4 regions of the Alteromonas sp. K632G genome follow, and region 2 is predicted to be linked to each of the others. Evidence: predicted binding sites of a transcription regulator. Region 2 holds the regulator's gene; each other region holds the start of a gene.
What was found. The regulator sigma-54, encoded in region 2, starts transcription at its own class of promoters, with help from an activator protein. The targets are predictions, from matches to a motif close to GTTGGCACGNNNNTNGNNT.
Positions count from the first base shown of each region.

Region 1: the regulator sigma-54 is predicted to act here: its motif matches at 3,859-3,877, upstream of fliE (flagellar hook-basal body complex protein FliE).
Region 3: the regulator sigma-54 is predicted to act here: its motif matches at 3,230-3,248, upstream of J5X92_RS05580 (CCXG family PEP-CTERM protein).
Region 4: the regulator sigma-54 is predicted to act here: its motif matches at 3,324-3,342, upstream of J5X92_RS02810 (CsbD family protein).

Region 1 covers NZ_JAGGDM010000001.1:203,674-209,594, reverse strand. The annotation lists gene fliH (flagellar assembly protein FliH) at 1-607, opposite strand, end outside; gene fliG (flagellar motor switch protein FliG) at 695-1,735, opposite strand; gene fliF (flagellar basal-body MS-ring/collar protein FliF) at 1,749-3,443, opposite strand; gene fliE (flagellar hook-basal body complex protein FliE) at 3,456-3,785, opposite strand; gene J5X92_RS00855 (sigma-54 dependent transcriptional regulator) at 4,178-5,518, opposite strand; gene J5X92_RS00850 (ATP-binding protein) at 5,537-5,921, opposite strand, start outside.
Region 2 covers NZ_JAGGDM010000021.1:3,395-9,315, reverse strand. The annotation lists gene kdsC (3-deoxy-manno-octulosonate-8-phosphatase KdsC) at 1-515, shown strand, start outside; gene lptC (LPS export ABC transporter periplasmic protein LptC) at 512-1,090, shown strand; gene lptA (lipopolysaccharide transport periplasmic protein LptA) at 1,059-1,622, shown strand; gene lptB (LPS export ABC transporter ATP-binding protein) at 1,625-2,350, shown strand; gene J5X92_RS17835 (RNA polymerase factor sigma-54) at 2,426-3,910, shown strand; gene hpf (ribosome hibernation promoting factor) at 3,940-4,227, shown strand; gene ptsN (PTS IIA-like nitrogen regulatory protein PtsN) at 4,236-4,679, shown strand; gene rapZ (RNase adapter RapZ) at 4,718-5,563, shown strand; gene J5X92_RS17815 (HPr family phosphocarrier protein) at 5,563-5,835, shown strand.
Region 3 covers NZ_JAGGDM010000004.1:70,364-76,284, reverse strand. The annotation lists gene J5X92_RS05585 (right-handed parallel beta-helix repeat-containing protein) at 1-2,473, shown strand, start outside; gene J5X92_RS05580 (CCXG family PEP-CTERM protein) at 2,560-3,192, opposite strand; gene J5X92_RS05575 (sulfotransferase family 2 domain-containing protein) at 3,318-3,911, opposite strand; gene J5X92_RS05570 (glycosyltransferase) at 3,997-5,217, opposite strand; gene J5X92_RS05565 (oligosaccharide flippase family protein) at 5,218-5,921, opposite strand, start outside.
Region 4 covers NZ_JAGGDM010000002.1:29,730-35,650, forward strand. The annotation lists gene J5X92_RS02800 (MMPL family transporter) at 1-1,091, opposite strand, end outside; gene J5X92_RS21205 (hypothetical protein) at 1,779-1,910, opposite strand; gene J5X92_RS02805 (siderophore-interacting protein) at 2,423-3,202, shown strand; gene J5X92_RS02810 (CsbD family protein) at 3,399-3,590, shown strand; gene J5X92_RS02815 (hypothetical protein) at 3,698-4,225, opposite strand; gene J5X92_RS02820 (anti-sigma factor) at 4,215-5,063, opposite strand; gene J5X92_RS02825 (RNA polymerase sigma factor) at 5,060-5,548, opposite strand.

The DNA of each region.
Region 1 (5,921 bases), on a different contig from region 2:
CGGTTACTAGCGCTATATCATCAGGATGCATATGAATTTGATACCGAGTTTGATTAACCGGCAGAGCTTTCATTCCTTCGCTAAGGGCTTGTAAAATCACTTGATGATTCGACGTAATTTCGGTTTTAATCACCGATTTAGCAAGGGTCACTGCAAGCTTTACTAGCTGGTCGCGGGTTTCGTCGTTGGCTTGTGATAATGGTGTATGAAGCTTTTCGATAAGTTGCTGCCAGACTTCAACTTGCGCAGAAATTAAGCCCTTACCTTCTTCTAACCCTTGTTCAAGACCCTCAGCGTGTCCAGACTCACGCCCTTCACTAAGCCCCAACTCTAGGCCTTCGGCTTTTCCTTCTTCGAAACCTTGCGCTTTGCCTTGTCCGTAGCCTTCATCATGAGCAGCTTGTCTAATCGCTTCAATTTCTTGCGCAGTAGGAGGAAGAATTTCAGCTTCTTCCTCTTCCGGTGGCTCGTATTTCCAATCTGAACGGAAATTCAGCGCATTGGTTTTGTCTTTATCTTGTGGCTTTTCGGGCTGTTCAACGAAGGGCAAATCCCAAGGTTTTGCATCATTTAATTCGTCGTCGCTGAAGCCTTTATTTGATGACATCAATCTACCCAGGTAACGTTTATGAGGCCTTTGGAAAATTAACGCAAAGGCCTATTTTAACCACAATGGCGAATAATTAATGAAGGGTTATAAGAACTCTTCACCGCCTCCGCCGCCCAGCATAATCTCACCTGAATCGGACAGTCTTCTGGCAACAGAGAGAATTTCTTTCTGTGCGGTTTCAACTTCAGATATACGTACAGGCCCCAAGGCTTCAAGGTCGTCGTTAAGCATTTCTGCTGCACGCTTCGACATATTCTTCATGATCTTGTTCTTAAGCTCTTCATCGGCGCCTTTAATTGACTTAAGCAGCGCATCTTGTTGCACTTCGCGCAAGATAGCTTGAATACCTTTGTCGTCTACATCGACTAAGTTGTCGAAAACAAACATGAGATCTTGAATTTGCTGGCTCATCTCTTCGTCTTGTTCACGGATGGCATCCATCAACTGACCTTCAATAGCGGTATCAAGGTAGTTCATGATGTTCGCGGCAGATTTCAGGCCGCCCATTTTAGCCGCTTGCGTACCCGCTTGACCGGCGAACTGTTTCTCCATGATTTCGTTAAGCTCTTGCAGTGCAGCAGGCTGAACTTCTTCAAGGTTAGCAATACGCATTAACAAGTCTAGGCGCACTTTTTCTGGGAACTGCGCCAATATTTCGGCACTCTGCTCTGGCTCTAAATACGACAATACAATGGTTTGAATCTGAGGATGCTCGTTTCGAATGATACTGGCCACTTGCTTCGAGTCCATCCACTTCAACGAATCTAGGCCTTTCGCCCCACTTCCCATCAGAATTTGGTCAATTAAGTTAGCCGCTTTATCTTCACCTAATGCAGCAGTAAGCGCTCGCTTAACAAAGTCTTGGCTCTGGAAGCCGATGGTACTGTAGTTTTGAATCTCTTCAATAAAGTGTTTATGCACAGACGTAATTTTTGTCTGCGTCATATCATCCACTTTTGCCATCTCAGAGCCCAGCTTTTGAACTTGCTTTGGCTCAAGATGTTTTAATATTTGTGCAGCGTCTTCTTCAGACAAACTCAGAAGCAAAATAGCGGCTTTTTCAACCCCTTCTAGCTTACTGACGTCATAGGACGCTTCTTCAGTAGTGGCAAGTTCTTCAGCCATAATACGCTCTCACTTACTCATCTTGCATCAGCCAGCCCTTAACAACTTGGGCTGACAATTCAGGTTCGTTCGCAACCAGTGCACGAACCGCTTTTAATACGTCTTCATCTTTATGTAAATCTGGCAGCATTAGTGAACCATCTGCCGCGAAGCCCACCTGACCTTCATCGAAGTCAGTAGACAGCATACTAATGGTTTCGTCACCAAGGTCTAAACCTTCATCTGCATCAAAGTCGTCAGCTTCTTTCGACTCATCAGGGTTAATCAAGCGACGTAGCATTGGTCTTATCACAAAGATGATAAGCACGATAATAACTAAACCACCAATGACTAGCTTAAGTATAGGCAAAAATGCGGGCTGTTCCCATATTGGCGCATCTTCAATAACACCATCATCCATACGAGTGAACGGAACACTCACCACTTCTAGCGAGTCGCCACGAGTCACATCAAACCCAACACCACCTTGTAGCAAACGGCGAATGTTTAATAACGCTTCTTGATTGCGAGGCTCTGCAGAGGTAGTACCATCTTCACCAGCAACTTGAAGATAGTCTACCGCCACCGATACGCTTAACCTGCGAATTACGCCACTTTGCTTTTTGGTATGACTAATGGTGGTGTCTAGTTCGTAGTTACGAGTAGATACTTTCGACGTGCTTCCTGGCAGAGTAGCTTGTGCGCCTGCTTCTGGATTTTCAGGAATATTCGAGTCTAACGGAGGTTGATTAGTTAACGCGCCAGGAATACCCATAGCACCACCACCCACACTATTTTGTTCATTGATCATTTCGCTGCGAACAGCTGGCAAATCGGGGTTATAGCTACGCTGAGTTTGCTCTAGTGCAGTAAAGTCCATACTCACATCCGCTTGCGCGGTGTAGTTACCAATTCCCAAAACAGGAATAAGAATAGCGTCAATTTTTTCTAGGTATTCTTGTTCGCGCTGTCTTTCAATTTCATATTCTTTTCGTGCTCGAGCACTTAGCGAGTCTTGTGAACCCGAATTTAGTAATCGGCCATTGCTATCGGTCACCGTTACCGCAGATGGCTCCATGTTTTGTACCGCTGACGCCACAATATCGATAACTGAGTCAACTTCCTCTCCGGCAATCACCTTGCCGCGCTTAGCAGTAAGTACTACAGTAGCAGAGGCTTTTTTCTCACGACGAGCAAATACATTTTCTTTTGGCATCGCCAATAGAACCCGTGCTTTTTGTATACTTGAGATATCTTCAATAGTGGCAGCGATTTGTTGCTCACGGGCGTGTTTCAAGCGTTCCATCTCTACCCGCTGACTTACCCCGAATCCCATGTCCTGCATGATAATATCGGTTCCAGCATCGGAAGAGCCGGTTAAGCCCTGACGCGTCATGCCCAAGCGTATAGTTTGAAATTCATCGCTTCGAACGTATACCGTATTCCCCTCTAAACGATATTCGATTTGATTGGCGTCCATATAATCCAAGGTTTCAATAAGCTCTTGGGTTTCCATTTTTGCTAACGGACGAAAATCAGGCTCTTGTGCCCAAATTAATATGAAGACTGCAATGGCGACACATATAACAAGCACTACCACTAACGCCATTTGGCGCATCATGTCTGCACTGCCTAAGGTATCCATGAATCCTGATTTATTCTCAGGCTCGCTATCGTTACCCATAGATGGGTCGTTAACGGTCAAATTTGTGCCTGTTGCTTCAGCCATGACTTACTCCAACTACACCGGCATGTTCATAATGGTTTTATACGCTTCAAGTACCTTGTTACGTACTTGCACTGTGGCCTCAAAAGCTATGCCTGCTTTTTCTTTAGTTAGCATAACTTCGGCAAGGCTTAGTGACTTATCACCCATTTCAAACCGCTGCTGTAAATCTTTAGATTCTAATTGCATGCCATTAACCCCATCTACCGCTTGCTTAAGCATGGTAGAGAACTCGTTGGCCGAGGGATTAATCTCGTTTGATGGTTGAAGTTCGTTTGCAGGCATACGAGTTTGCCCAATCATGCTTTGCATTTCTTGGTACAAACTATTGGCTTTAACGTCCATAACCACTCCTTCGAATGTCGGTGGGGAATTGCCGCTTAACGACAATGCGCTTTAATTACTTATGCTTAACTATAAGCAAGCGGCAAGCCAACTTTAAAAACCATCTGAAATCAATTTAAAAACAATGAGTTATGTGGTTTTTCAAGGGAATTGCCAATTTTATGACAGAGAGGGGAGAATAGCGTCAAGAAAGTGAATGGACGTAAGATTATGTAAATACGCGATGCAAAAATGCTCGGTGGCAGCGCAGAAGGTCTCGCACGTTGCCGTGACGCCCAGTCCAAGCCAGTATAAATACAAGCACAACTGCAAGTACAATACTAAAAGCACAGCAGCTAAAGCGTTAAAAATAAGGGGCTAATCGCCCCTCATTATCAAACTAGTTTGAGATGTTAGGCCGGTAATTCAATCCCGTCTTCACGCATTCTGGCTAACTTATAGCGTAAGGTTCGAGGGCTGATACCCAATTTTTCCGCCACATCTTTACGCTTACCATTACATAGAGTAAGTGTATCAAGAATGATTTGATGCTCCTGCTGGCGAAGCTCTGAGCCTAAACGACTATTATCTTCGGGCTCGTCCTGCTTTACTGCCATCTCGTCATGCACAGCCATATCAATCATTAAGTCACCAGACTCTATACTGCCGTCTTCACACAGTATAAGTGCCCGCTGAATAACGTTTTCAAGCTCTCGCACGTTACCTGGCCATGTATATTGCGCCAATTTGTTTCGTGCAGCTGCACTGAGACGTACATTGCCTAGGCCTTGCACACTTGTGTGACGATTAATAAGGTGTTCCGCTAACGGTACAATATCACCTGGACGCTCTGCGAGCGGGCGCCATGTGATAGGGAAAACATTTAGGCGGTAATATAAATCTTCTCGAAAGTTTCCAAGCTCTACCGCTTTACGTAAATCTCGGTTACTGGTTGCAATAACCCGTACATCTAATTTAATCGTTTTACGTCCACCAAGCCGCTCTACTTCACGCTCTTGAATAACACGAAGTAGCTTTGCCTGAAGTGCTAAATCCATTTCAGTAATTTCATCTAATAGCAGTGTACCACCTTGGGCTTGTTCAAACTTACCTGGGCAAGCTTGAATAGCGCCGGTAAACGCGCCTTTTTCATAACCAAACAATGTCGCTTCAAGCATATTTTCAGGAATAGCTGCGCAGTTGATTGCCACAAAAGGTGCATCTGCGCGAGAAGACTGGTCGTGTATATAGCGGGAAAGTACTTCCTTACCAGAACCACTTGGCCCAAGCACCATCACGGTCGCTTCTGACTTCGCCACTTTTCTTGATAATTCGAGTAATTTTAAACTAGAAGGGTCAGCCACGATAGGCGTGCAAGATTCGACTTTTTGTGCAGGCGCATAGCGTCCAACAAGATTAAGTAGCACTTCAGGCGCGAATGGTTTGGACAGATAATCAGTAGCCCCATCTCGCATGGCCTGCACGGCATCATCGATGGTGGCGTACGCTGTCATTAATAACACCGGAAGTTGAGGGTATTTCGCCTTAATGCTTTTTAATAAAGCAAGGCCACTCATTTCACCCATTTGGATATCACTTACCACAAGATCTATCTTTCGACCCGCTAATACCATTAACGCAGCCTCGGCACAGTCGGCATCTACAACATCGTAATCGCCTAGTAATAAGGTGTCGTACAACGCTTCGCGTAATCCAGCATCGTCTTCCACGATAAGAATAGTTGTTTTAGACATTTCTAATTCTCCTAGCAATTAAGCGACATTTGAGTGAGGCTTATTGTGTTGCCCGATAGCCTGAGTGTTACAAGGCAATGCAAGCGTAAAGCAAGCACCTCCTTCATTAAGATTTACCACGCTAAGCGAACCGTTATGTGCTTTAGCTACCGATTTCACCACGGCTAACCCCAGCCCTGTACCATGAGTTTTGGTGGTAAAGAACGGCTCGAATATTTTATTGATTAGGGTATTGGGTACACCTGGTCCCTTATCATTAACGCAAAGTAGCACCTTATCTTCATGCACTACTGCATTAACTGAAACCGTGTAGCCCTTAGGCGTAACTTGACTCGCATTTTGAATAAGGTTCAGCACAGCACCTTGCAACGCGGTGAGATTCCCAGTGATAAGTGCATCCGTT
Region 2 (5,921 bases):
CGTTGTATTCCTCGTTAAAACAAGTTCGATTATTAGTTTGTGATGTAGACGGTGTGTTTTCAGATGGCCGTATTTACCTTGGTAATGCTGGCGAAGAGTTAAAAGCATTTCATACCCGTGATGGCTATGGTGTTAAAGCGCTTGTGAATTCAGGTGTGGCAGTGGCGGTTATTACGGGCAGGCGTTCTGCCATTGTCGAAAATAGAATGAAAGCACTGAATGTCGCACACATTGTGCAGGGTGAAGAAAATAAATCTGACGCCCTTGCTGAACTGATGGCTCGCTTATCACTTAAGCCCGAGCATGTGGCGGTAGTAGGTGACGATATGCCTGATACGGGCATGTATCCTCACGCTAATGTAAAAATTGCGGTAAAAGACGCCCACCCTGCGGTTGCACAGCAAGCGAATTGGATCACCACGTTGCCCAGCGGCTTCGGGGCCGTTCGCGAAATATGTGACACCTTGCTTCAAGCAAACGACAAGCTACACGGAATTCAAGGTGCTAGCGTATGAAGGTATTAGGTTTTGATCGATTAGGCTTAAGTATTTCGGTGTTATTTATATTGGCATCCGCCCTGTATATCCCTATTTGGATGGACGAAGACCCTGCTCAGCAATCTGATCAAGGGCCGGACGCATTAAAGCCTGCATATAAAGCCAAAAACCTAACGACCACCTTATACAATCAAGAAGGACAGCTAAATCACAAAGTATTTGCAGCGTCGATGGAACATTACGACCAATTGGGCTTTGTTTTATTCCAAAAGCCCAGATATACATTGTATACCGACGATGCACAGTCACCGTGGGAAGTTACCGCGACAGAAGGCACTTTGTATAATAACGAATTGATACAGCTAGAAAATAATGTCGTTATTGAAAACCAAAGTGTCGATGACTTTGTAAGAACAATACGCACAGCGTTTATAGAGATAAACCTGTACACTAAGCAAATGACATCTGATCAGCCCGTGGAAATACGTGGCTTACAATATGTGATTAACAGCAATGGGTTTAACGCTAATTTGCGTACCCAGGAATACGAGTTAATAGACCATGTACAAACCATTTATTCGCCTAGCCACTAAAGCATTAGCGACTAGCCTCGCTGTTAGCCTATTTGCTACTGCGGCTATAGCGGCTGAAAGCGACTTTAATAAACCGATTAAAGTTGACTCGAAATCGCAATTTGTTGACGGTAAAAACAAAACCTCATTGTTTAAAGATGATGTACGGATTACTCAAGGTTCTTTGGTGATAAATGCCGATGAAGTTGAAGTGATTGCCAGCGAAGGTGATGGACGAGAGATATTCGTGGCTCGCGGCAAACCAGCCAGCTATTCGCAAAAACTTGAAGACGGTGCTCCTGTCACAGCGAAGGCCAACGAAATTCGCTATGAAGTAGTAAATCGAACTATTTCTTTACAAGGAAATGCTGAGCTACAGCAAGACACCAGTAAAGTACAAGGTGATAAGATTACCTTCGACATGGTCACTGAACAATTACTTGCAACAGGCGGCGAAGACGGCGAAGGTGGCAGAGTCACTACCGTATTTACCCCTGAGGCAATACGTAAAGCGTCATCGAATAACGAAGACGATAAGGCGGACGACAATTAATCATGGCAACGTTGAGCGCACAGAGCCTTGCAAAGGCGTATAAAGCACGTCAAGTGGTTCGCGATGTAAGCTTATCAGTATCGACGGGGCAAATCGTTGGATTACTCGGCCCGAATGGTGCCGGTAAAACGACTACCTTCTACATGATTGTTGGCTTAGTTCCTCTAGATAAGGGCAAAATCAGTATTGATGACAGCGAATTAACCCACGAGCCCATGCACGAACGTGCTCGCCGCGGTATTGGGTATTTGCCGCAAGAAGCCTCTATTTTTAGAAAATTGACGGTGTTTGAGAACATCATGGCTATCTTGCAAACCCGTAAAGGGTTAAGTTCATCAGAACAAGAACAAGAAGCCGATGCGCTACTTGATGAATTTAATATCAACCATATACGTAATAGTACGGGTATGAGTTTATCCGGTGGTGAACGCCGCCGAGTAGAAATCGCACGAGCATTAGCAGCCGATCCGCAATTTATTTTGCTTGATGAGCCATTTGCTGGTGTTGATCCTATATCGGTTAATGATATAAAGAAGATCATTCAACATCTTCGTGACAGAGGAATTGGAATCCTCATCACCGATCACAACGTAAGAGAAACACTGGATGTGTGTGAGAAAGCGTATATTGTGAGCCAAGGCGAACTCATCGCGCAAGGGACGGCAGAACAAGTTTTAAGTAATCAGAAAGTAAGGGATGTATACCTAGGAGAACAATTCAGGCTATAGTTACTGTAACCGAATTGTCATTTTCAGTTTTAAGCACGGGTATATTCACAACAAGAGTTTAAAAATAAGACGTAGATGAAACCATCTTTACAGCTAAAGTTCAGTCAACAACTTACCATGACACCGCAGTTGCAGCAGGCAATCAAGCTGCTGCAGTTGTCTACGCTCGACCTGCAACAAGAGATTCAGGAAGCACTTGACTCAAACCCTCTTTTAGAAGTTGAAGAAGGCGGTGATGACCACCCTGTTGAGAAAAACAACATGGACGGCGACGACCCTTCTGTAGAAGCTGCTCCTACTGCTTCTAGCGATTCATTAGAAGCTGGTGACGCGCTTGAAAAGAACGATCTTCCCGACGAGTTGCCAATCGACAGCACATGGGATGAGTATTACTCGGCCTCTTCTGCCCCCGCTCCTGGCCCATCGAATAATGATGACGACCAATTGTTTCAGGGTGAAACCACCGACAATATTCAAGACCATTTGCTTTGGCAGATGCGCTTAACCCCGTTTTCAGATACAGACCGCGCCATTGCTACCGCCATTATCGACTCAATTGATGAATCTGGTTACCTTAACGTACCCATTGAACAGATTTTAGAATCGGTAAACTCTGACGATGTTGAAGAGTTGGTAGAAATGGACGAAGTTGAATGTGTACTAAAACGTATTCAAATGTTCGACCCTATTGGTTCAGGTTCACGTACACCGCAAGAATGTTTGCTCGTGCAGCTTCGCCAGTTCTCAGACGATACGCCATGGCTTACCGAAGCCAGACAGCTTATTAATGAGTACTCAGACCTGCTGAGCAGCAAAGATTACCGTACGTTAATGCGCAAGAGTCGTTTGAAAGAAGATCAACTTCGCGAAGCCATGCGCTTATTGCAAACGTTGAATCCTCGTCCTGGCAGTGCATTAATTACTAAAGAACCCGAATACGTTATTCCTGATGTTTCGGTAAACAAAAAGAATGGCCGTTGGGTAGTAGAACTTAATCCCGACAGCTTGCCAAAATTAAGCGTAAATCAACAATACGCTGCCATGAGCCGACGCTCTAAAAACAGCAGCGATTCGCAATTTATTCGCTCGCATATGCAAGAAGCCAAGTGGTTTATAAAAAGCCTTGAGTCAAGAAACGACACCTTGATGAAAGTAGCAAACTGTATTGTGCAGCAACAAATGGGCTTTTTCGAGCACGGCCCAGAAATGATGAAACCAATGGTGCTAAATGATGTCGCAGAAATGGTAGATATGCATGAATCCACCATTTCACGAGTCACCACGCAAAAGTATATGCATACCCCTCGTGGCATTTTCGAGTTGAAATATTTCTTCTCTAGCCATGTAGCAACGGAATCTGGTGGTGAGTGTTCATCTACCGCTATTCGCGCACTAATTAAAAAGCTTGTGGCAGCGGAAACGCCCAGCAAGCCATTAAGCGATAGCAAGATTGCTCAATTGTTGGCCGAACAAGGCATTAAAGTAGCCCGGCGAACAATAGCAAAATACCGGGAATCGTTATCGATTCCGCCGTCAAACCAACGCAAAAGCCTTATTTAAAGGCCTTGATAATTTAAGGAAGACGAAATATGCAAATCAACCTTACCGGTCATCATGTCGAAATTACTGATTCTTTGCGTAGCTATGTCGATACTAAGTTCAGCAAACTAGAGCGTCACTTTGATCACATATCTAATGTGCATGTCATCCTGAACGTCGAAAAACTCAATCAAAAAGCCGAAGCCACCATGCACCTTAGCGGCGCAGAAGTGTTTGCTTCATCTCATAATACAGACATGTATGCGGCGATAGACAGCATGATCGACAAACTCGACAGGCAAGTTATCAAGCATAAGGAAAAGCTGAAAAAGCACTAAATATTAGTATGGAAATTCAAGCCATAGTAAGTTTGGACCGCACCGAGTGTGCGGTTCAATGTAACAGTAAAAAACGTATTCTAGAGATTATTAGCGACATTGCTGCTAAAAATAATCCCGACATCGATCAGGCTAGTGTATTAAATAGTCTACTAACCCGTGAACGAATGGGGAGTACGGGTATTGGCAATGGTATTGCTCTGCCCCACGGTCGATTACCGGGCTTAGAACACGTTATCGCCATTATTGTAACCAGCAACCCTGCCATCGATTTTGATGCGCTTGACGATCAGCCCGTAGATATATTCTTTGCCCTATTAGTGCCAGAAGAGAAAACAGAAGGTCACTTACAAACACTCGCTACCGTGGCGGGTAAGCTAAGTGATAAAGAAACGGTGAAAGCCATTAGGCGGGCCTCCACCAGTGATGACATCATTACGGCTTTAAGCTAAAAAAGCACTGCACCATATTTTAAAAGGGAGAAATGCAGGTGAAACTGATTATTATCAGTGGTCGATCCGGTTCAGGAAAATCAGTTGCGCTACGTGCCCTTGAAGATTTAGGTTACTATTGCGTAGATAATATTCCGGTTAACCTTCTCCCTACTCTGACCCATACCGTGGTTGATGAATATGACCAAGTTGCGGTAAGTATCGATGTAAGAAACCTACCCAAAAATCCAGCGGACTTGGTAGAGATCTTAGATTACCTACCCTCATCGTGGTCTATGACCATTGTGTACATCGACGCGAGTGACGATGTACTGGTGAAGCGTTTCAGCGAAACCCGCCGATTACATCCGCTAGCTAAGCTCAACAAATCTTTATCTGAATCGATAAAAGCCGAATCAGACTTACTTGCGCCTATTGTTGAGCGCGCCGATTTGTATATTGATACGGATAAACTCACTATTCATCAACTCGCAGAGCTTATTCGCGAGCGAATTCTAGGCAAGAAAAGCTCTCGCCTAGTATTGGTGTTTGAATCGTTTGGCTTTAAGCACGGTATCCCCAAAGACGCCGACTATGTATTTGACGCCCGCTTTCTCCCCAACCCGCATTGGGAACCCGATTTAAAACACTTAACTGGCTTAGATGCCCCCGTAGAAGTATTTTTAGGTTCCCAGCCTGTTGTAACCAAATTTATTTGGCAAATTCAGAACCTAATCACTACATGGCTGCCACACTTAGAACGCAATAACCGTAGTTATGTCACCATTGCGATTGGTTGTACCGGCGGTCAGCACCGCTCAGTATTTATTGCTCAATCGTTAGCGAAAACCTTTGGCGAAATGCATCCCGATGTACAAATTCGCCACCGCGAGTTAAATCAGTAATGACAATCGAAAAAACACTTACCATAGTCAATAAATTGGGCTTACACGCCCGCGCTGCCACACAGTTGGTTCAATTAGCCAATCAATTTGACGCAAAAATCGTGTTGGTGAAAGGCGATAAGAAAGCCGATGCTAACAGTGTGCTGGGCTTAATGATGCTGGAAAGCCACCAAGGTGAACAGGTAAACGTTGTGGTTGAAGGTAATGATGCCGAAGCGGCATTAAACGCCATTGAAACGTTAATTGAAGGCCGTTTCAACGAAGACGAATAATGCAGCTTCCAATACGACTGAGAAATTCTGCTAAAAGCCGTCTATAATTTCACCATACGGCTCGTAATTGTCTGTACCTACTGCGC
Region 3 (5,921 bases), on a different contig from region 2:
ATGCGCTTTAAAAGCCCCTCAAAACAAGCAACAGCCAGTTGGAAGCCTTCAACATGGTGCACTAATTCAAAGCTACCTAGATGATAGCGGTGCTACAAGTTTAGAAGAGCTTGAAACCTCGCTGATGCAATTTAAAGCGAACAGGCAAACGGCTGAACTTCTGGAGGGAAATACTAAATACATTGCCGAGTTGTACAAGAAAAATGCGTTAAACTTAATATCGCAGGATTACGAACAAAATTCCTCGCTAGCAGAAATAGTAGCCTCAACTGAAAAACCTCACTCTACAGTCTCTATTCTTGTCTCGTTATATCCAATTGATGCATACAGATTACTTTCATACTTCAATGCAAACAAAACTATTGAATACGAACAATTACTAGCTGTAGCAGTAGATAATAATCTCGACCCCAGCATCGTGTTGGCCGCCGCCGCATCCGGCTACGAAAATACCGTTACACCACTAATACATTCCGCTGGCATTGTTATTTATAGCCAAGCGGAAGGTAGCTCTAGTGCCGTAAAATATAAAGAAGCGACAGCTGCTGATTGGCAACCAGGCTTGTCTTTATCTTGGGAACCAATATATGGTGCATTGTCTGGAAGTATCGTGCATTTAAATGCAGATACCGACTACGAAGTCGAAATTAAAATAACACATTCTGATGGCAACACAGAAGATTACTCGTTCAATTTTAGAACACGACCTAACGCCCCACCAATAAATCCAAATAAAATATACTATCTATCAGAAATCTATAATGGCGGCCAGTTAGATCTTGAAGCTCTAAATATTTACGGTGATGAAGATGGTTACGCGAAAATCATCGGTGATGGACAAGTTATTGAAGCATCCACTGATTTTCTATCCGCTGTTAATATAGGTTCACAATCTTATATAATGCTTGAGAATCTTACGATTAAAGGCGGTGAGCGTTATGGCATATTCGCAAAAAACACACATCATATTTGGATAAAAGGTTGTGATATTTCAAAGTATGGACGAGTTGCTACTATTTTTAAAAATGGTAAAGGTTATGCGTCCGAAAATAGTACTTCCCCAATTAATTATGACTCTGGAATCTACTTAGAAAAAACAGGTATTTCGGTGGTTGAAGAATGCGAAATTCATAGCCCTAATGGTAAGGCAAATCATTGGGGAGACGGTCATCCTAATGGGCCTAACGCCCTGCAGGTATGGGCATACCACCCAGATGATGAATTTCGAGGTCAAATGATAATAAGAAATAATCGATTTTATGGCACTGATTCTCACAGATTCAACGATGTAATAGAAGGTCGGAAGAACTTCGAAAGAACAGGTGGATTTTTAAGAGACTCTGCGATATATGGAAATTACTTAGCGTTTGCTAATGATGATTTGATAGAAATAGATGGCGGTCAACGCAACGTACTGGTATATGAGAATGAACTAACGAAAGGTTACGCCGGTATAAGTGTAGCACCTAATATGCTGGGCCCCAGTTACCTATTTCATAACAATATTCATGATTTGGGTGACGAACGCGGCAAAGAATGGACTGCAATAAAGGCTGGTGGACTTCTAGCGAAGCCCGGTGGTCAAACTTTTATATTAGAGAATTATATTGATGTTGCAAGAAATGGACTTTCAGCATCTGGGGTAAACGGTGATAGTACGTTCTGGGTTAGAACTCAAAACAACGTGATAATATCTTCAGAATACAACAACATGGTAGGGCTTGGAATATATGATAAATATAAATATTACGGCTCAACCTTCACAAATGACTTCATCTACAATAAAAAATTACAATCCCCTTTTTTGCAGATGGCTTACGATAATTATTTGCCACACCCTTTTTCAGAAAGTTCAGAGTATGCAACTCTAGTAGAATTATCCACACCCCATACACTTTTAGTTGATGAAAATTATCTTATTCCGAATATCTCTAAAGTCAGTAAGACGATATCAACCCCGCAAGGTTGGCAGTTAAAACCTGATAGTTTGGCATTTACACCTTTCCACGATCAAACTAAGTATGGCAGTTTAAACACATTTGAGGATGTCGGTGTTACCCTACAAGGAAATATTTGGAGTAAAACTGAAGCTAATTTAACTATTACCACAAATACTATTTTAGAATTGGATTTAGAGGTTGAAGGCTTACCAGAAATTGTAGGTTTAGCATTTGAAAATGATAACAAAGTAACTAAAACAAAAATCATTCAATTTTATGGCAGCCAGTCATACGGTATAAATGCAAAAAGTTACTTCAATGGTAGTACTTCAAAAATCCGTTTCCCTATAGGCGAGTACTTAACGGGAACTTTTAAGTATCTTGTTTTAGTTTTAGATAACGACATTAGCCAATCTAAAAACAACACATCCATTATAATGAAAAATATCAAACTCGAAGAATTGAACGAGGCTCTGAGTTCAGATACATATAACTCACAAGAGAGAATAATCATCGGACTTGAAGATAACTAATCTCAATTGTTTTAAAAGCAAAAAAAGGGCCGATTTTATATCGGCCCTTAAAATTTAAAGTAATAACTTACCGCTAGAGTTAAGTATTAAGCTTTGTTATTTCGAACTCGAACTAGAGCAAGAAGACTTAAAGCTAAAATACCAACTGTACCTGGGGCATTAACCGAAACTGGAGCTCCTGGTGCGGACGCTTCTAACAAACCTAAAGCGTCAACTGAAAGGGTTGTAAAATCACCAGCGCTTACAAGTGGCGAAGAAAAAGCAATACTACTAAGACCACCACAGCATTCTTCAGCCCAAACTATTGTGAATGAATTAGAGCCAGCAGTAAGAAACTGTTCAAATGAAATAACATCTGAGCTTGTCCACTTTTTGCTCCACCACAAATCAGCGGTTGAATCCAAAACTAAAGCATCGTTGATATAGATCTCTGCACCATAGCCAGCGTCTAAGCCAGCAAACACTTCAAACGCAGAATCAGAAGCTAAATCAAAAGTAAAAGTAACGTTCATAATAGAATCATCAAACGTCCCTTCCAAATCAAAATCTGTAACTGAAACTTCAGTTGCGCTTTGACTATTAAAATAATCAAGAAGGTTTGAAGAAGCATCGAAACTTCCATCCAACTCTGCGTAAGAATAAGTAATAACCGCCGCTTGTGACGAGAAACTACCTAACATTAAAAACGAACTTAATAATGCTACAATTTTTTTGTTCATGCTAACAACGCCTTATAAAATATGTTCAACTCAATTTAAGCAATATACATGCCAAAACATAAGATACTGATAATATGAAAGAATAAAACAAATCTTTATGCCGGTGTAAAATATCGTGACACCCTTTAATAGCCGAAAAGTTCAAAATCCTTTGAATATAGCTCGTATATTTTTTCCTGCACTTTTGACTCTAATTCAACTACGCTGGTCACTTTTGAAACATTAGATTTTGGTAGCGTAGTATTGAGATTTAGTTTTGTGTTTACAAATGTAAAATCTTCGTCGATACGCTCGTACTTGCCAACAAAATCGACCATCACTTCATAATGCTCATTACACAAAAAACTAATCTGCGGCTTAAAAAGAACCTCTGTATGCAACCTCATAGGGTCAAGATAATCTAAGACGAAGTCCTCAAACTGTGAATAATCAGTAGAAATGATCGAACTTAGACGCTTATTATTTGTGCCATTACCACCCGATAGTAAATAACGATGAACGGATTGAAGTCTATCAATCGGATGCCGCACAAATGCGAATTTGAAACTATTTTCAAAACGCTTTTTATCCGCGCTTCTAAAGTTAAACGCACTACAATGATCTCGTTGAACATGCTTAGTCGTGCCTGTTAGCGCATGCAATACACTTGTCCCTGCAGCCTTCGGTATATGAATAAATATACAATTGTTTTTACACATATACCTTCGGTAAGGATACATATTTGAATGCGCCTTTAGGTAGTCACCTATAACAGTTTTTATACCAAGCATAATGCAGCTTTTATACCAAGCATATTTTATTCACCTACCTCGTTAATATTTCGATTAGATTACTTTTTAAGGTTTCTGAATTAAATGACACTTCAATCTTTGCTCGAGCACGCCTTCTGATGTCATTAAGATCATATCGCTTTGAAATATCTAAAATCATATCGCTTATAGCACGGCTATCTTTTTCCTTGACCAAGAAGCCTGTTTTACCGTGCTTTACTAATTCAGGAATTCCGCTATGAATTGTTGATAGCACAACCACACCACTCGCCATAGCTTCCATTAAAGAAACCGGTATTCCTTCCATATCACCCTTGCTATCTCTTACCGAGGGTAGAAGAAATAAATCGGTATTTTTCAACGATTCGGCAACGAAACTAGACGGTTTTGCCCCCTCGAATATTACCCTATGACTATTACTATGGCTAGCAGCATCTTGTTTAAGCGAATTCATCAAGTCGCCATCGCCAATAATTTTATACTTACATTCAATTGGGCATTCCAATACCGCTTTTATAGCGTACTTAAGACCTTTTTTTTCTGTAGCCCTTGCCACAGATAATATTGAAAGCGGGGTAGAAACAACCTTTTCAGAATAAGCGAAGCGGTTTACGTCTACACCCATATGAACTACTTCAATTTTTGATGCATTTGCCCCCAGCTCAATAAGTTTATTTTTCCAATGGTCACTAATTGGCAATAAAACCCCACCTAAATTTCCATACAAGTTTTGCCATAGATCTAGTTGATCATATCTGCTTATTTCGTAGCCGTGAAAAATAGTAAACAGATTGGTGCACTTCACTAACCCTGCTTGAATGAGGTAATCCATAACAACGCCATTACTACCAAAATGAGCAATGCAACTGTCTGTTGAAATATTTTTATTGCGAAGGAACCAAACAATACACATTAAATCTTTTGCTAAAAACCTATTTTTCTTAGCCATAAAATGAAAAAACAAAGAGATTAATTTATGTCTCTTTACCGACACCATGCAATATAGGAAACCCAATAACATGTGAAAGTATGATTTACTGCTGTGTGCTGTAGGCAATATTGAGGCGACTTTTTTTGACGCACTTTTACCAAAAATATCTTCGACTACACCTGTATCGTCATTAGTAGGGTTTACAGAGAGAACTTGTACGTCAATACCCTCGTTCACCAAATCTTTAACTTGGTTTAAAACGAATGTTTGCGATAGAACAGGAAAGCTTCTCACAAAAAATAAAACTTTTTTATTTGCTAGCATTTAGAACCCTTTAATTCTTTTGAGAGATTGCTTCACTTCTGCATATTTTAAAAATAATATCAGCGCAATTAACAACGTTACTACACCAACCGCTGATTCTTTGACAAAGATGATATCTGGTATGAATGGTAAAACAAATTGATAAAACAATAATAGTGGGGTGGCAAAAGCTACTAGTAAAACACCCATACTTTTTATCGAATAAGAAAAACCGACCCCTGTGATAAATTTGATAAAATAGTAATTTACCACTGGAAATAATATTATTTGAAAGATTGCCATAGACATTACAAGCGCCTCGACCCCATACATGGACGATACGTAAATGACTAATGCGTTAGGACACATTACATAAACGTTCCACATAAAGTTACGCTTTGTTAACCCTGTAGCTTGCACTAATGGACCTACAAGGTTTGAAGCTGCTACCCGAATAAACCAAAAACCCGCTAACAATGAAAGCACTAAACTGTATTGAGCATAGGATTCACCGAAAAATAAGGTGGTCACAAGCTCTGACGCTATAATTACTGGTACATAAATGAATGCTAGTACGAAAAGTTGAACAAAATAAAAGTCTTTATAAACCCTCGCAAATCTATCTTTATCACCTTTAACCTCTGCAAAAGCAGGAAGCGCGACTTTGCCAATAATAGGTTGCAGCGCTTGTGCTGGCCTGCTCGCCAATTGCTTGATGACATGGT
Region 4 (5,921 bases), on a different contig from region 2:
GCCAATAAAATGCCAAAGCCAATATAAGCACCAAAGATCTGCACGGGCGGTATAGGGGTTAGCATTAAAGAGAAAAAGCCTGCTGATGAAGTGAGTGAGGTAAACAGCATGGGCTTAAACAGGTGCTCAACCACGTGAGTGATCACCTTACCTGCATTTTCACCTGGCTTATAACGGTCGGAAAATTCAGACAATATGTGTACTGAGTCGACTACCGCGATTGGCATGAGAAAAATAGCAATCATGGATGACATAATGTGCACAGTGAATCCCATGCCAATGAGAGCACCCATGGTAATGATAACTGTAGCCATCGCCACTATCATGGGCGCAGTAATAAGCGACCAATTTCTGAAAAATAAGAACAGAAGAATAAAAATCATGGCACCAGCCGCAGGTGCAGCGATAGCCATTTGCACAAACATTTCTACCCCAAACTGATCTTCAGCAACAGGTAAGCCTGTGATGTGCCATTGGCCTGCCGTGTCAACATTCGTTAAATAAGCGCGAATATCTTGGGCAATGCGATAACTTTCATTCTTGTCGGCAATAGGGATATAAATAGCAGCAGCGTTACCTGAAGACGCAGCCAGTGTGTCGTACAGTAACGGCAGCCTTTCGATAGATTTTTGTAGTTCAGCACTTGCGCTTGCGGTTTCAGGTGGGCTGGCCATTAACCATGAAAACTCAAGACTACCGTCACTACCCTGCTTAATGTTGTCTACCGTTGAAAACGACATGACGTCCTGGCTAATAACACCCTCTATGTCCAATACATGGTCAGTCACTTGGTGAATGGCTGCTAAGGTGTCTGGCGTGTATATACCGCTTGTGGCCTCGTCGCTTTTGGCACCCTTTTCCGGCACCACCAAACCAACCACTATCGCATCGTGCATGGAAAAGGTTTGCTTTACCTCATTATGAAAGGTACGAGAGTGATGAGATTCCGCCAGCATGTTTTCAGGATCGGTATCAATCTGAATTAACCGCATTTGAAAAGCGGCAAATGCCGTTATCACGGCGAGAAAAAAATACACCCATCGCCCTTTGTGCGTGCTTACATGCAAAAGCATATCAATTGCTAATTTCATATCAAAAACCTTAATATATTAGATTTTTATTATATTACAATTTGTGCGTTAAACAAGCATATTTTCAAGCAAGGTTACCGTGATTGTCATTGCGTATGTGCATGTCGGTAAGAAACGACACGGCAGTAGGAAAAAATTTCCCACCCATATTTTTTAACATACGCCTAATTAATGCCAAACGTTTTAAATTTAGAATAAAATAGATTTATATCAATAATTTACCATTATATTTAAACAGCTCTAAGTTTTGGCACAAGTTTGGCATTAATTAGACTAACGGATAACAACAGACGTAAACATGATGCTAGGAAGGCATACCGTTACCACGAAGGTAACCATGATATTACAGACTTTATCTGCGCAGGCTGACAACATTGGACGTAAAAGGAAATTCGTCGGCCAAGGATGCAAGGATTGATAGCAAGGTTAACGTCGCTCTGTTGTTTATCGGAAAGTTAAATACGTTTAACGCCAACACGGATGTTGAAAAAGGATGCGTCTTGATGACGAGCAAGGTTGACATTGATGTCGACAAAGCAATCCCCACGGAGTGGTTGATTTGCTTAAAGGAGTTGTTGACGTGAATGACCGATTATCTGTTTTTGCGCCAGTTGAGTGTGATGGCGACTTGGATTAAGTCGTAAAGGCCTGCAGGATGCAGAGTTGCAAACGCTATTTTCGCGATTGTTACTGGATGCCCACATCACTGGCACAGACATTGATGTCCATGTGCAACAAAGGATTGTAACCTATTTGGCTCTGTTGACTCGGCATTATGCCTTCAGCAATGGCCATATCGAGGAACACTAGTAATGTCATCGATATTATTAGTGTGCTGTCACCCGACAGCGTGCCTCTCCCCTCTAAGGCCCTTCCCGGCCTTTTATATACCTCTGATTTTAGCCCGCCTTTGGCGGGCATTTTTTTGCTTGTTAGTTTATTTTTTTTCCTTTTCTTTTAAACCCTTTCCTTTCTTTTTAAACCACTAAACCGATGATAAAAGAGGCCCTGAAAATCACGCTTTTAAAAACTTTTTATTTATTTTTATATTTTGCTGAACTTTTCTTTATTCCACCGCTCTTACTAATACATGGAGTCATTTAGTGTGTTGGCTTTGTGAAGTGTAAATGTGTTTTCCAAGTTATGTTGTGTTTTTCTTAAGGGGCTCTTTAGCCCCTTTCTTTTTGCCTATAAAAAACTTCCTCTTTTCCGTATTACGACCTACTTTTCTAAAAACCAGAATTATTAGCTAGATTTCATCCCAATCTTAGAAATGGAAATGAGAACTATTATCAAATAAGCTATATCCACTGTCGTATTTGGAGAAAATCATGTCTAAACCCGCACCTCGTGTTGTTGAAGTTATCGAGTCTTTCCGTATAACACCAAACATGCAACGTATTGTCCTTGGCGGCGCTACATTAGAAGACTTTCCAGACACTCGCCCTGGCGCTTACGTTAAGTTACTTTTTGATTTAAATGGTGACCCTGTCGTTCAGCCTGCCAAAGATAAACCCGTTGCTATGCGTACCTACACGATAAACAGCTTCGATAGACAAAAAGCACAAATGTCCATTGATATGGTAGTGCATGCAAAAGATGGAGTAACTGGCCCCGCCGCCGCATGGGCGCTAAGCGCAAAAGAAGGTGACAAGCTAACTATTGCAGGCCCTGGTAGCAGTAAAGCGTTAGCAGAGAATTATGACTGGGTACTTTTCGCAGGCGACATGACAGCGCTGCCCAGTAATAGAAACTATTTACAAGCACTTCCTAGCCATACTAAAGGCATTGCAGTTATAGCTATTGAACATGAAACCGATGCTACCACGTTAGAAAAGCCTGAAGGCGTATCGATTCAGTGGGTATCTAAAAAAGAAGCAACATTGTCTGACGCCTTGCAGCGTATTGACTGGCAACAAGGAACCCCTGCTGTATGGGTTGCCTGTGAATTTTCTCAAATGAGAAAAATTCGTTCGTGGCTTAAGGACGAAAAAGAGGTACCCCACAGCCAAGTGTACATTAGCAGCTATTGGCGTGAAGGGCGCAGTGAAGATCAGCATAAGATAGATAAGCGCCAAGATGTTGAAGCCTTTGCACAACAACTTGCCTAACTAGGGCGCGCTGAAACATAAAACCCTGTATGACTTTCAGCGCCCTGTAAATAATGCAGGGCATTGACAATAGCACCTTCTTCTAAAACAGTAAAAACCTCTATTTTTCATAATGTTAATCTTTGGAATGGGGATTGCTACTTATTAAGTGCAGTTCACAATAACCACTCGGTTATTCTTTTTAAAGGAGCAACATATGAACAATGATCGTATCGAAGGCAACTGGAAAGAAATGAAAGGTAAGGTACAACAGCAATGGGGTAAACTTACCGATGATGACCTAGACGTAATAGATGGTCGTCGTGAAGAATTAGTAGGTAAAATTCAGCAAGCATACGGCAAGAGCCGTGAAGAAGCCGAAAAAGAAGTGGATAACCATTTCAACTAGGCACTTTACCTAAGCCTTAACGGCTTGCAGCACAAAAAAAGCCCCATTCGGGGCTTTTTTTATACATAACACAACCTAACCTTTAGGGCTAAGCACCTTGTAAGTGCTTAAGGTGAAGATTCCGTATCAGGTTTTAAGTTGTTGCTAATTTCTCTTGCATCAAAACTGGTGGCCGACGTGGGCCGTGTACCTTTTCCCATCTCAATATTCAAAATACTTTCGATTTCGCTCTTTTGCGAACCACCTACGAAAATGCCAGATTCAAACTGGGTTGTAGGATGATAAGACGTTCTACAAGTAATAACGCCACATTCAGTTACCCGCGCATAGCGTTGGCTGAAGCCAACCTGAGGTGATGTTTGTACGCGCTCTTTATCTACCATGGTTTCCCGATCGGTTACTACAAACCAATCATACCCTTTCAGTAAGGTCAGCTCCGCTGAACGGTACATGGCATAGTCCATAGCCTTACTCTTATCAGACCCTCTACCTTTGAAGTGAACGCGGTATTGGGTTTCACTTAATTTACTTTCGGTATACCCAAAACCACCATTAGATGCCTGTCGATAATCGGGTTGACTCGCGCACCCCGCCATTAGCATTACTGCTAGAAACGCTATAAATTTAGTTTTCATAAACGACTCCTTCGGCAGTCTTAGACTGCCATCCATGATTAATAGCTTGCTGCTCTTGTTCTCTGTTTAATGGCGTCGATACCATTAACAAATCTATCTCTTCATCAAGTACTTTATTGGCACTTGCCGTTTGATACTCACTTTTGTTGCGACCCGCTGTCATCAGCTTACTCGCGTGAAGTTGCCAAATGCCTTGTTCATTTTTACACGCAATCATGATATTCAGTTCATCTTCACCTTGTATCTGCGCTTGTCTGCACAACTGTGATTGTTTATTCATAAACGACAGTTGTGGCACTATCTCCATGCCCGCATCGGTTACCATCATCTCACCCGTTAGATTATTATCGAGGGCTGTAGATACATTCGCCCAATGGTTATTCGTTGACGAAGTGCCAGCAGGATCTAGGGGGTCTGTATACTCTGATTGCATCAAGGTTAACCCTGCCACTAACGCCACTCCAGCCGCTAACGATAAAGGGAATTTCCACTTCCCACTACGTTTAGCGTCTTGGGCTTTGCGATTAAACGAAGTAACGTTGCTTGGCATCCTCTCACTTGCCTGGCTTGCACTTACATGGTCTGAGTCGAAATCTGCTTGCTCAAGATAGGCTTCTGAGGTCGCATCATCTGCAAGTAATGCCACTACGCTATTAGGTAAAGGTTTTTGCGTTGCAGCATCAGCCGCTGCTTTCACCATCATGTCTACCTGCGCTAAAGACGCTAAGCGGTCTGACAGTGCAAGATCACTGGCAATAGCAGTTCTGACATGTTCCATGTCGTCATCGCTAAGTTCTGCGTCTAAAAATGCACAAAGCATTTCGTCAGATATTGTCATAACACCACCTCTTGTTGTGGGTTTAGCATATTACTGAGTTTGCTTCTTGCCCTAGCAAGTCTGCTCATAATAGTCCCAGCAGGCACCTCAAGTACCTCTGAAGCATCTGCGTAGCTCATTCCTTGTATAGCAATAAGTGACAAGGTCTCTCGTTGTTCTGGGGGTAATTCCCCCATGGCTTTACTTACTTGCTTTAGCGTAATACCACCTGAAAGGGCTTCATCCAAATGCGCCTCATCCTTAGCCTGCAATTCAGGGCTAACCGCCGCACTTGTTCTTACTTTTTGCGCACGATACTCATCTATCCATAAATTGCGGCAAACTCGAAATGCCCATGCCATTAATGTGGCATCTTGTGGCAAAGGTTTAGTCAGTAGCTTCTCAATCGTATTTTGCAGTAAATCATCAGCATCATGTATATTGCCGGTAAGTGAAAACGCAAATTTTCTTAATGATGGAACGAGTTCAGTCACTTCTTCTTTCATACAACTTCCTATGAAATCATGCTTTATACCTAGTTAACGTTTGATGCCGTGATTTATTCCCAAGGAACGGGAATTTTTTACATCACCAAACGTTAATTAAGTACGAGAAAAGGGTTATCCCATCATTAAGGGCACGTTTTATGCCAGCTTTATTTATGGATAGGTTGACCGAGTCCTTCGCGGTGAGTAACAAGCACGCTGGGCCCGGTGATGCCTGTATGGGTTTAGTCGCAAAGCAAGTGAGGTAAAATTATGAAGTGCAGATCGCTTTGTCAGCGCGTAGTAGGCGGCTTAATATTTACAATGGGCAGCGTGTGAAGCTTAAATGCCAGCGCCCAGTTAACTATTGGCCGTCAAATAATCGAACCCGTCA